2 regions of the Bacillus sp. 01N45 genome follow, and region 2 is predicted to be linked to the other one. Evidence: predicted binding sites of a transcription regulator. Region 2 holds the regulator's gene; the other holds the start of a gene.
The links. Region 2 encodes Rex, which represses fermentation and respiration genes when NADH is low (regulators of the CRP and FNR family bind a similar motif). Its sites were predicted from a motif close to TTGTGAAATATTTCACAA; they were not measured.
Positions count from the first base shown of each region.

Region 1: AC1DMU_RS24135 (L-lactate dehydrogenase) is a predicted target of Rex. The motif match lies at 1,816-1,833, and genes of this name have one in related genera.

Region 1 is NZ_JBFTQW010000013.1:1,590-6,161, forward strand. Features, by position in the region: gene AC1DMU_RS24125 (sigma-70 family RNA polymerase sigma factor) at 1-391, shown strand, start outside; gene AC1DMU_RS24130 (DUF4179 domain-containing protein) at 384-1,412, shown strand; gene AC1DMU_RS24135 (L-lactate dehydrogenase) at 1,949-2,893, shown strand; gene AC1DMU_RS24140 (S8 family serine peptidase) at 3,067-4,572, opposite strand, start outside.
Region 2 is NZ_JBFTQW010000027.1:4,419-8,990, reverse strand. Features, by position in the region: gene groL (chaperonin GroEL) at 1-1,202, opposite strand, end outside; gene groES (co-chaperone GroES) at 1,241-1,525, opposite strand; gene AC1DMU_RS29120 (CPBP family intramembrane glutamic endopeptidase) at 1,927-2,676, shown strand; gene AC1DMU_RS29115 (YdiK family protein) at 2,673-2,864, shown strand; gene AC1DMU_RS29110 (redox-sensing transcriptional repressor Rex) at 2,894-3,523, opposite strand; gene AC1DMU_RS29105 (ABC-F family ATP-binding cassette domain-containing protein) at 3,711-4,572, shown strand, end outside.

The DNA.
Region 1 (4,572 bases), on a different contig from region 2:
CCAAGAAACAATTTATGAAGCATATCTTTCATTGAGAAAATTAAAAAAGCCGGAGAAATTTCAAAGTTGGATTACTAAAATTCTTGTTTTTAAATCCATTGATTTTGTAAGAAAGTCCTCTAGACAATTTGTTGCGAATGATGAAATGTTATCTAATTTATGTACAGAAGAGAGCATGAATAAATTAGAGCAATCGCTGGATTTAACCGAGGCATTTAATTTCTTAGATCCTACTTACAAAACCATTATTTTATTAAGGTATTATCACGATTTATCTATTAAGGAAATTGCTGAGGTTCTTAATTCTCCAGAAGGAACGGTAAAATCTCAATTACATCGAGCAAAGCAAGCCTTACGCCCCATTTTAAAGGAGGGATATAGTTATGAATAAAGAAGAAATTAATCACCATATCAATGATATTCCTATACCAGAAGATCGGTTAATTCAAAGAGAAAAAACAGCCATGCTTCAAGCTAAGAAAAATCAGTACCGTAGAAAAAAAACAATTAAGTATTCTAGTCTTATTGCTTGTGGAATATGTGTTTCTCTCTTAGGTTTTGGATTCATTTCTCCTACCATGGCAAAGACATTATCGGGTGTTCCAGTTATAGGCTCCATTTATGCACAATTTAATGATATTGCTTCTGATAAAATTGAAAAGGATGAGCTTGCCACATCAATTGAGAGACGAGATAGTCATAGTGGTTTAACGATGAATGTGAAAGAAGCTGTTTACGATGGTGGACGTTTAGTGGTCACGGTGGAATACAAAGGAGAGAATCCTATTTCCAAAAGTAATGAAGAGAAAGCTGGATTTAGTTATATAACCATTAATGGGAAAGAAGTCAGAGCTGCAATTGGTTCTACTTCACAGAAGTCAAAAGGACAAAACACCATTATTGAGCAGCATGAATTTACTCTGGCTAATTACGGTGAATTTGGTGATAAAATTGATGTTTCCGTCCATGGGAAAGATTTATTTGAACAAACAGGAATATGGAACGTAGCATTTCCTCTTACAAAAGTTGAAGGTGAGATTCATAAATTCACTCCTAATATAAAAACATCAACGAAAGATAATTTATATGCATTAACAGTAAATCAAGTAACCTTTTCTTCACTTTCAACGAGGATTGATTTGACCTTTGATTATCCAAAAGAAATGGAAGCTAATGATAGCTGGCCAGCACTTGATTATACCGTAACTGATGATAAAGGAAAAATCTACGAAGGAGTCAGCTTGCAAGTTGGTAGCACGGGACTATACGGACACCATATTGTTTTAGCTCTTCCACCAATGGATAATCCTCCAAAATCCTTAACAATTGAACCTACGTATCTTAGTGATCTAAATGATACATTAAAAAATGGAGGTGCTGAAGATTTAAAAACGACTGTGTTGCTACAATAATTAAAGAGCTTTGCTAGGTTCACATGTTTATTGACTGTTAATAAGTGACGGTATGTTAATTTGACGTGTATGGAAAAAACATCGCTGTCCAGCTAAGATAAATTTGTATCCATATAATCAAAAGACGCTATTCTTTTTGTAGAAATATACAGAAAGGATGGCGTTTGTTATGCTGTTATCATTGTCGGTTTTTGTCGGTAAGTCGATATATTGCAAAAATCGCTGATATATTTGGAGTTACGGTCCATATATTTAAAAAATCGCTGATATAATTTCACTTACCGACAAAAACATAAGAAAATCCCTTTCACAATCTAAAGAAAACGTCTCCATTGAGATGGATTCCACACCTATTCCATCAACTTTACACTCTATGTGAAAAAGTTCACAAATAGGCCATAATTTGTGAAGTAATTCACAATAATACGTGCTACAATATGAATGTAAAGAAGTTAAACAACATTAAATTAGTATTTTAATTAATTACTTAAACAATCATAAAAAATATATGTGAACAATAGAGAGGGGAAATTACCATGAAAAAAGGTATCAATCGTGTAGTATTAGTAGGAACAGGAGCTGTAGGTTGTAGTTACGCTTACTCAATGATCAACCAAGGTGTAGCTGAAGAATTCGTATTAGTAGATGTTAATGAAGCAAAAGCAGAAGGGGAAGCAATGGACTTAAGCCATGCGGTACCATTCTCTCCATCACCAACAAAAGTTTGGAGCGGTAGCTATGCAGATTGTAAAGATGCAGATCTAGTTGTTATCACTGCTGGATTACCACAAAAGCCAGGTGAAACTCGTTTAGACTTAGTTGAGAAAAATACAAAGATCTTTAAACAAATCGTTCGCGGCATTATGGATAGCGGGTTCGATGGAATCTTCTTAATCGCAACTAACCCAGTTGATATTTTAACTTACGTAACTTGGAAAGAATCTGGTTTACCAAAAGAGCGCGTAATCGGTTCTGGTACTACTTTAGACTCTGCTCGTTTCCGTTACATGTTAGGTGACTACTTAGATGTAGATCCACGTAACGTTCATGCTTACATCGTTGGTGAACACGGTGACACTGAACTTCCAGTATGGAGCCACGCTACTATCGGTGTACAAAAACTAGAAACAATCTTAGCTAACAACGAACAGTACAAACAAGAAGACTTAGATAAAATCTTCGAAAATGTACGCGATGCAGCTTACCATATCATCGAGCGTAAAGGTGCAACTTACTACGGAATCGGTATGTCACTACTTCGTGTAACTAAAGCAATCTTAAGCAACGAGAACAGCGTATTAACTGTATCTGCATACCTTGAAGGACAATATGGTGAGAAAGATGCTTTCGTAGGTGTTCCAGCTGTTATTAACCGCGAAGGTGTACGTGAAATCGTAGAACTTGAGCTAAATGAAGAAGAAAAAGCGAAATTCGCTCATTCTGTAAAAGTATTAAAAGAAACAATGGCACCAGTACTATAATAATTGCTAAATAATTCAGAGGCGGGAAACTGCTTCCTACCTCTGAGTTTTTATATAATTTAATATAAATTCCTTTTCCGGTTTCCCTTGTATATCCCCAATATACCCCTTTTGCTGGATAAGGGTCGTTTATAGAAAAGAGCACTCTACTTTATATAGAGTGCTCTTTATTATTATTTTTTAGGTGTTAATCCTAATTTCTTTAAAATATCTGCCAGTGTACCGCTTTTTGATTTTTCAACAGGTATTTGTGATTTAGATGCATCTGGTCCTTTTTTCAAGAAGTTCTTTTCAACGAAACGAATATCTTTTTCGTCGACAATGCCATCTTTGTTAAGGTCGCCGTCTTTCACAGATAGTCCTTTTTTACCATAGTTGCTAGCGATAATTTCAGCATCTTTCATATCAATTACTTTATCAGCATTTACATCGCCAGCAAGGTTTTCGTCAGGTCGTGCATAATAATATTGACCAAGTAGTTTACCATCTTTTTCAGTACCTAGTTTTGTAGTTAGTCGGCTTGTTAAATGTCCTGGAACCTCCACGTATAAGTTATAATCACGTTTATTAACAGGAAGTCCATTCAATTTGAAGTAACCGTATTTATCAAGTGAGCCTTCAAACTTATGACGGTAAGAATCTGTTGCATATACTTTTACACCAAGCTTTGTATAATCAAATTTCTCATCTAAATATCCACGTTCATTTAAGAATGCACCAGGTTTAATATTTCCTTCTACTTTTGAGTTTAAAGACATAACTGAGAATGTTTGATCTTGAAGCACACGCATTCTGCTTGGCTCTGATTCACCTTGTTTCCAGTAAACGAACACCGGTAAATCTAATTGAGCATTTGCTTCATAAAACTCATCATTTTCTACCTTGAAAGTTACATCAATGAACGGGAAGTCACCATCTAATCCGGCGAAGTTTTTATCATCGATAGCTCCGCCTACTGTAACAGAACCTTCTTCTAGTTTCGGCTCATTTACTTTTGCGGTTACCCCTTTTTCAGAAAGGAGTTTTTCAAAAGTAGGATTCAATTTCGCATTTGCAAATTTGAAGTTCTTCTCTAGGAATTTTACGTTAAATTCTCCAGATACAAATTGTTTCACATGTTTGGCGTTTAGTGTCACAGTGAATTCATCATCTTTATATAATTCTTTTTTATCATAACTAGCTTTTGCATATTGAGCACCTTGCGGAATAAACCAATAGTTATTTACACCGCTTGGATAGTCAGGACCTGCAGTTGCATAATCGAAAATATATACGCCTGTGTTCATTGGACCTTCAGTTTTAAAGGAATCAGGTGTAATACCAACTTTAAAGTCACCATTTTCAGTAATAGGTAAAAACTTGTGCAAGTAGGGAGAATAGTCATAGTACATAACGCCGTTCGCTTCTTGCGTAATGTTTAATCCTTTTCCTCTTAAGTAGTCAACGTTAGAATCATATACATTTCCTTTAACCCATAGTGCTTTTTTACCGTCTTCTACTGTATAGTTTTCTTCATTTAATTCATAAATACCAGGCTGTAATCCAGTTAATTTCACTTCTGGCGGTGTATTATCAATTACGACATAATCACCTTTCACACGTGCTTTCCCGGCTTTATCGTAGCCAACAAATTCAATTGTGTAATCTCCTTCTGGTAAGTCGATTTTTTCATCACCAAT
Region 2 (4,572 bases):
GTTGAGTTAAGTGCATCTTCAATGCGAAGTTTGCGCTCTTTTAACTCAGTTTCAGTTGCTGCACCTACTTTAATTACTGCTACGCCACCTGCAAGTTTTGCAAGACGCTCTTGTAATTTTTCACGATCGAATTCAGAAGTAGTTTCTTCTAATTGCGCGCGGATTTGACCAATGCGAGCTTCGATTTGTTGTGAATTTCCGATACCTTCAACTACAGTTGTGTTTTCTTTCGTTACAACAACTTTACCAGCACGTCCTAAAGATTCAATTGTAGCAGATTTTAAGTCACGACCTAATTCTTCAGTGATTACTTCGCCACCAGTTAAGATTGCGATATCTTCTAGCATTGCTTTACGACGGTCACCAAATCCAGGAGCTTTAACAGCTACTACATTGAATGTACCACGAAGTTTGTTCACTACTAATGTAGCTAAAGCTTCGCCTTCTACGTCTTCAGCGATGATAAGAAGTGGTTTACCTTGTTGTACCACTTGCTCTAATACTGGTAAGATTTCTTGGATGTTAGAAATCTTCTTATCAGTAATTAAGATGTATGGGTTATCAAGAACTGCTTCCATTTTGTCAGAATCAGTAATCATGTAAGGAGATGCATATCCACGATCAAATTGCATACCTTCTACTACGTCTAATTCTGTTGTAAATCCTTTAGATTCTTCTAAAGTAATAACGCCGTCGTTACCAACGCGCTCCATTGCTTCAGCGATTAATTGACCTACTTCTTCGTCAGCTGCAGAAATAGCAGCTACTTGTGCGATAGAAGATTTGCCTTCGATTGGTTTAGAAATCTCTTTTAATTCTGCAATTGCAGCAGTAACAGCTTTTTCGATACCTTTACGAAGACCCATTGGGTTCGCACCAGCTGTTACGTTTTTAAGACCTTCACGAATCATAGCTTGTGCTAATACAGTTGCAGTTGTTGTTCCGTCACCAGCTACATCATTTGTTTTGCTAGCAACTTCTGCTACTAATTTTGCACCCATGTTTTCGAATGCATCTTCTAATTCGATTTCTTTTGCGATTGTTACACCATCATTTGTAATAAGTGGTGAACCAAATTTTTTCTCAAGTACAACGTTACGACCTTTTGGTCCAAGCGTTACTTTTACTGCGTTTGCAAGAGTGTCGACACCGCGAAGCATCGAACGACGTGCTTCTTCACTAAATTTAATATCTTTTGCCATAATAATTGACCCCCTTGAATTTTTTAAGATTTATATAATTAACCGATAACTGCTAAAATGTCACTTTCACGTAAAATCAAGTAGTCAGTACCTTCATATTTTACTTCAGTACCTGCATATTTTGAGAAGATGATAAGATCACCTGCAGCTACCTCTAGAGCAACACGCTCACCATTTTCAAGCACTCGACCAGTACCTACTGCAATAACTTTACCCTCTTGTGGTTTTTCTTTTGCAGTGTCTGGTAATACAATACCACTTGCTGTTTTTTCTTCTGCTTGAACAAGCTCAATTACAACGCGATCACCTAATGGCTTTAGCATGAACAATAACCTCCTCATTTTGTTATGTAAATTTTATTTATTAGCACTCAAGTCACCCGAGTGCTAACACACTTATAATAATAAATAATCTCAATTTCTTTTGCAAGTAAAAAAATCATAATTTTTTCGCAAATTAAGCTATACACTTTTCTATATAGAGTCCCTCTTCTTCTACCTTTACTATATGAATCGTTGTTTCCCCTACTCGTATGTTACAATATGAAAGGACACCCTAAGTTGTTTTCGCTATACACACAACTTTCTCCTGTCTTCTATTATAATTTCAAATAAGGATTTACGAAAAAAACATAATTTAAGCGAGGTTTATATCGTAGGTAGCATACTTACATGTTATCCTACCTTATCTCATACACTAGAGTTAGAAAGGATGGTTAAACCATTTGAAAAAACAATATTGGTGGGTTATCGTTACATACATTTTAATGCAGTTATCATCCATTGTTGGATTACCACTTCTGCTGAAAACTGGACTTTATGATAACAGGGGATTTACTAGAGAAGAGAAATTTCAACTCATAACTGGCCACTGGGCAATCATTAGCTTCTTTATTGCATTATGTATCGTACTTTGGTTACTTAGAACAGATATTCGTGACAGACGTTTAGATACAATGCGCTCTACTGTTCCAGCTACGATTGGTTGGATTTTTATCGGTTTCTTCCTAGCATTTTTCTCACAAAGTATTGCCGGTATGATAGAAATACGTGTATTAGGAATTAAACCTGGATCAGAAAATACAGCAAGACTTATGGATATCGCAAAAACGACACCTTGGTTCCTTATCGTTATCTCTATAATAGGACCTATTTTGGAAGAAATCGTATTTAGAAAAATTTTATTTGGTACACTTTATAAGAAGTTTAACTTCTTTATTGCTGCTATCATTAGTTCTCTTGTATTCGCAGCAATTCATTTTGATTTCACTCACTTATTGGTATACACTTCTATGGGACTCGTATTCGCCTTTTTATATGTAAAAACGAAGCGTATTATCGTCCCTATCGCAGCTCATGTTGCAATGAATACATTAGTTGCAGTTGCTCAAGTTTTAATGAGCAATGAACAAATTCAAGAAATGATTAAAGAAGCTGAAAAAATGCAAGGCTTTATCGGAGGATTTTTAGTATGAGGAACTCACCATTGTTCATGGCTGCATTGTACTTCCTTCTAGGATGTATCTTTACACGCTTCGCCATTACGAACGTAACAGATACAATCTGGAATATGTGGACAATACTATTTGCAGTTATGGCAACAATTGATTTTAATTTGGCACTTCGCCTTATCTTAGTTAAATTCACAAAGAAAAAACAATAATAAAACGCAGAGGTCGCTTCCTCTGCGTTTTATTGTGGATAATTCTTTAAAAAGTAAACAAGTGTTTGTAACTCTACCGCTAAATCAATATGGTGAATTCTTATATTATCTGACACATTTAAGCGCGCTGGTGTGAAATTTAAAATACCATGCACGTTCGTTTCTGCCAATCTATCTGCTACAGATTGTGCTACTGTAGCGGGTACTGTTAATATTGCCACTTGTATATCAGTTGATAAACGTTCTTCTAATTCATCTAAATGATATACAGGAATGCCCCCGATTTCTGTCCCGACTTTCTCTTCACTAACATCAAACGCCATTTCAATTTTTGTATTATTGTTTTTCGTGAAATTATAATGTAAGAAAGCGGTCCCTAAATTACCTACTCCAATAAGTGCTACACGTGTTATATCATCTTGGTCGAGTGTTTCACGGAAAAATGATAATAAATAATTTACGTTATATCCATAACCTTTTTTCCCTAACGCTCCAAAATATGAAAAATCTCTTCGAATCGTTGCGGAATCAACTTTTACCGCTTCACTCAATTCGGCTGATGAAACACGTTGCTTACCAGAAAGAGATAAGTTTTGGATAAATCGATAGTATAGAGGCAATCGTTTGGCAGTGGCCTGTGGAATTTTTTGCTGCTCCATATAACCTCTCCTCTCTTCCTATCTTTATTCATATACTTGAATCAAATACAGAAGTTTAGCACTCATGAATTTCCCTGTATAATAAAGAGAAGAAGTATTCTCTCTTTATTTTAAACTATACACTATTTTTAGTATGATTGAGAAATATAAACATGGCAAAGTTAAGAAATTATTTGAGGTGAAAACATTGATTTTATTACAAGTAAACGCGCTTACGAAATTATACGGTGCCGAAACGATTCTTGCAAACATAAAATTGGAAGTTCAAACGAAAGATCGTATCGCATTAGTCGGACGAAATGGGGCCGGAAAATCTACACTATTAAAAATAATAGCTGGTGAGCTATCTCATGATGGTGGCGAAATTATAAAACCAAAAGATGTCTCAATCGGATATTTAGCTCAAAATACCGGGTTAGAAACGTCTTTAACAATTTGGGATGAAATGTTAACCGTCTTTACACACTTGCAGCAAATGGAGACAAAACTTCGAAGGCTAGAGCAAGAGATGGGAAAAGAAGAAAACTTTTCAAACGAGGCTACATATGAAAGATTATTAGCTGATTATGACCAATTGCAATTAGATTATAAAGATCAAGGTGGATATCAATATGAAGCAGATATTCGCTCGATTTTAAGTGGTCTTGGCTTCCCAGTTGAAACGCACCAGACGACGATTTCTACATTAAGCGGTGGACAAAAAACACGATTAGCTCTTGGTAAATTATTATTAACGAAACCAGACCTACTTATTTTGGACGAGCCTACAAACCATTTAGACATCGAAACATTAACATGGCTTGAACAATATTTACAAGGCTATCCTGGCGCAATACTAATCGTTTCCCATGACCGTTATTTCTTAGATAAACTCGTTACACAAGTATATGAAATTTCGAATAAAGAAAGCAGACGATTTGTTGGTAACTACAGTAAATATTTAGACTTAAAATCAGCATTATACGAGCAAGACATGAAACGTTATGAAAAACAACAAGATGAAATCGCTAAACTTGAGGATTTCGTTCAAAAAAATATAGCGCGCGCAT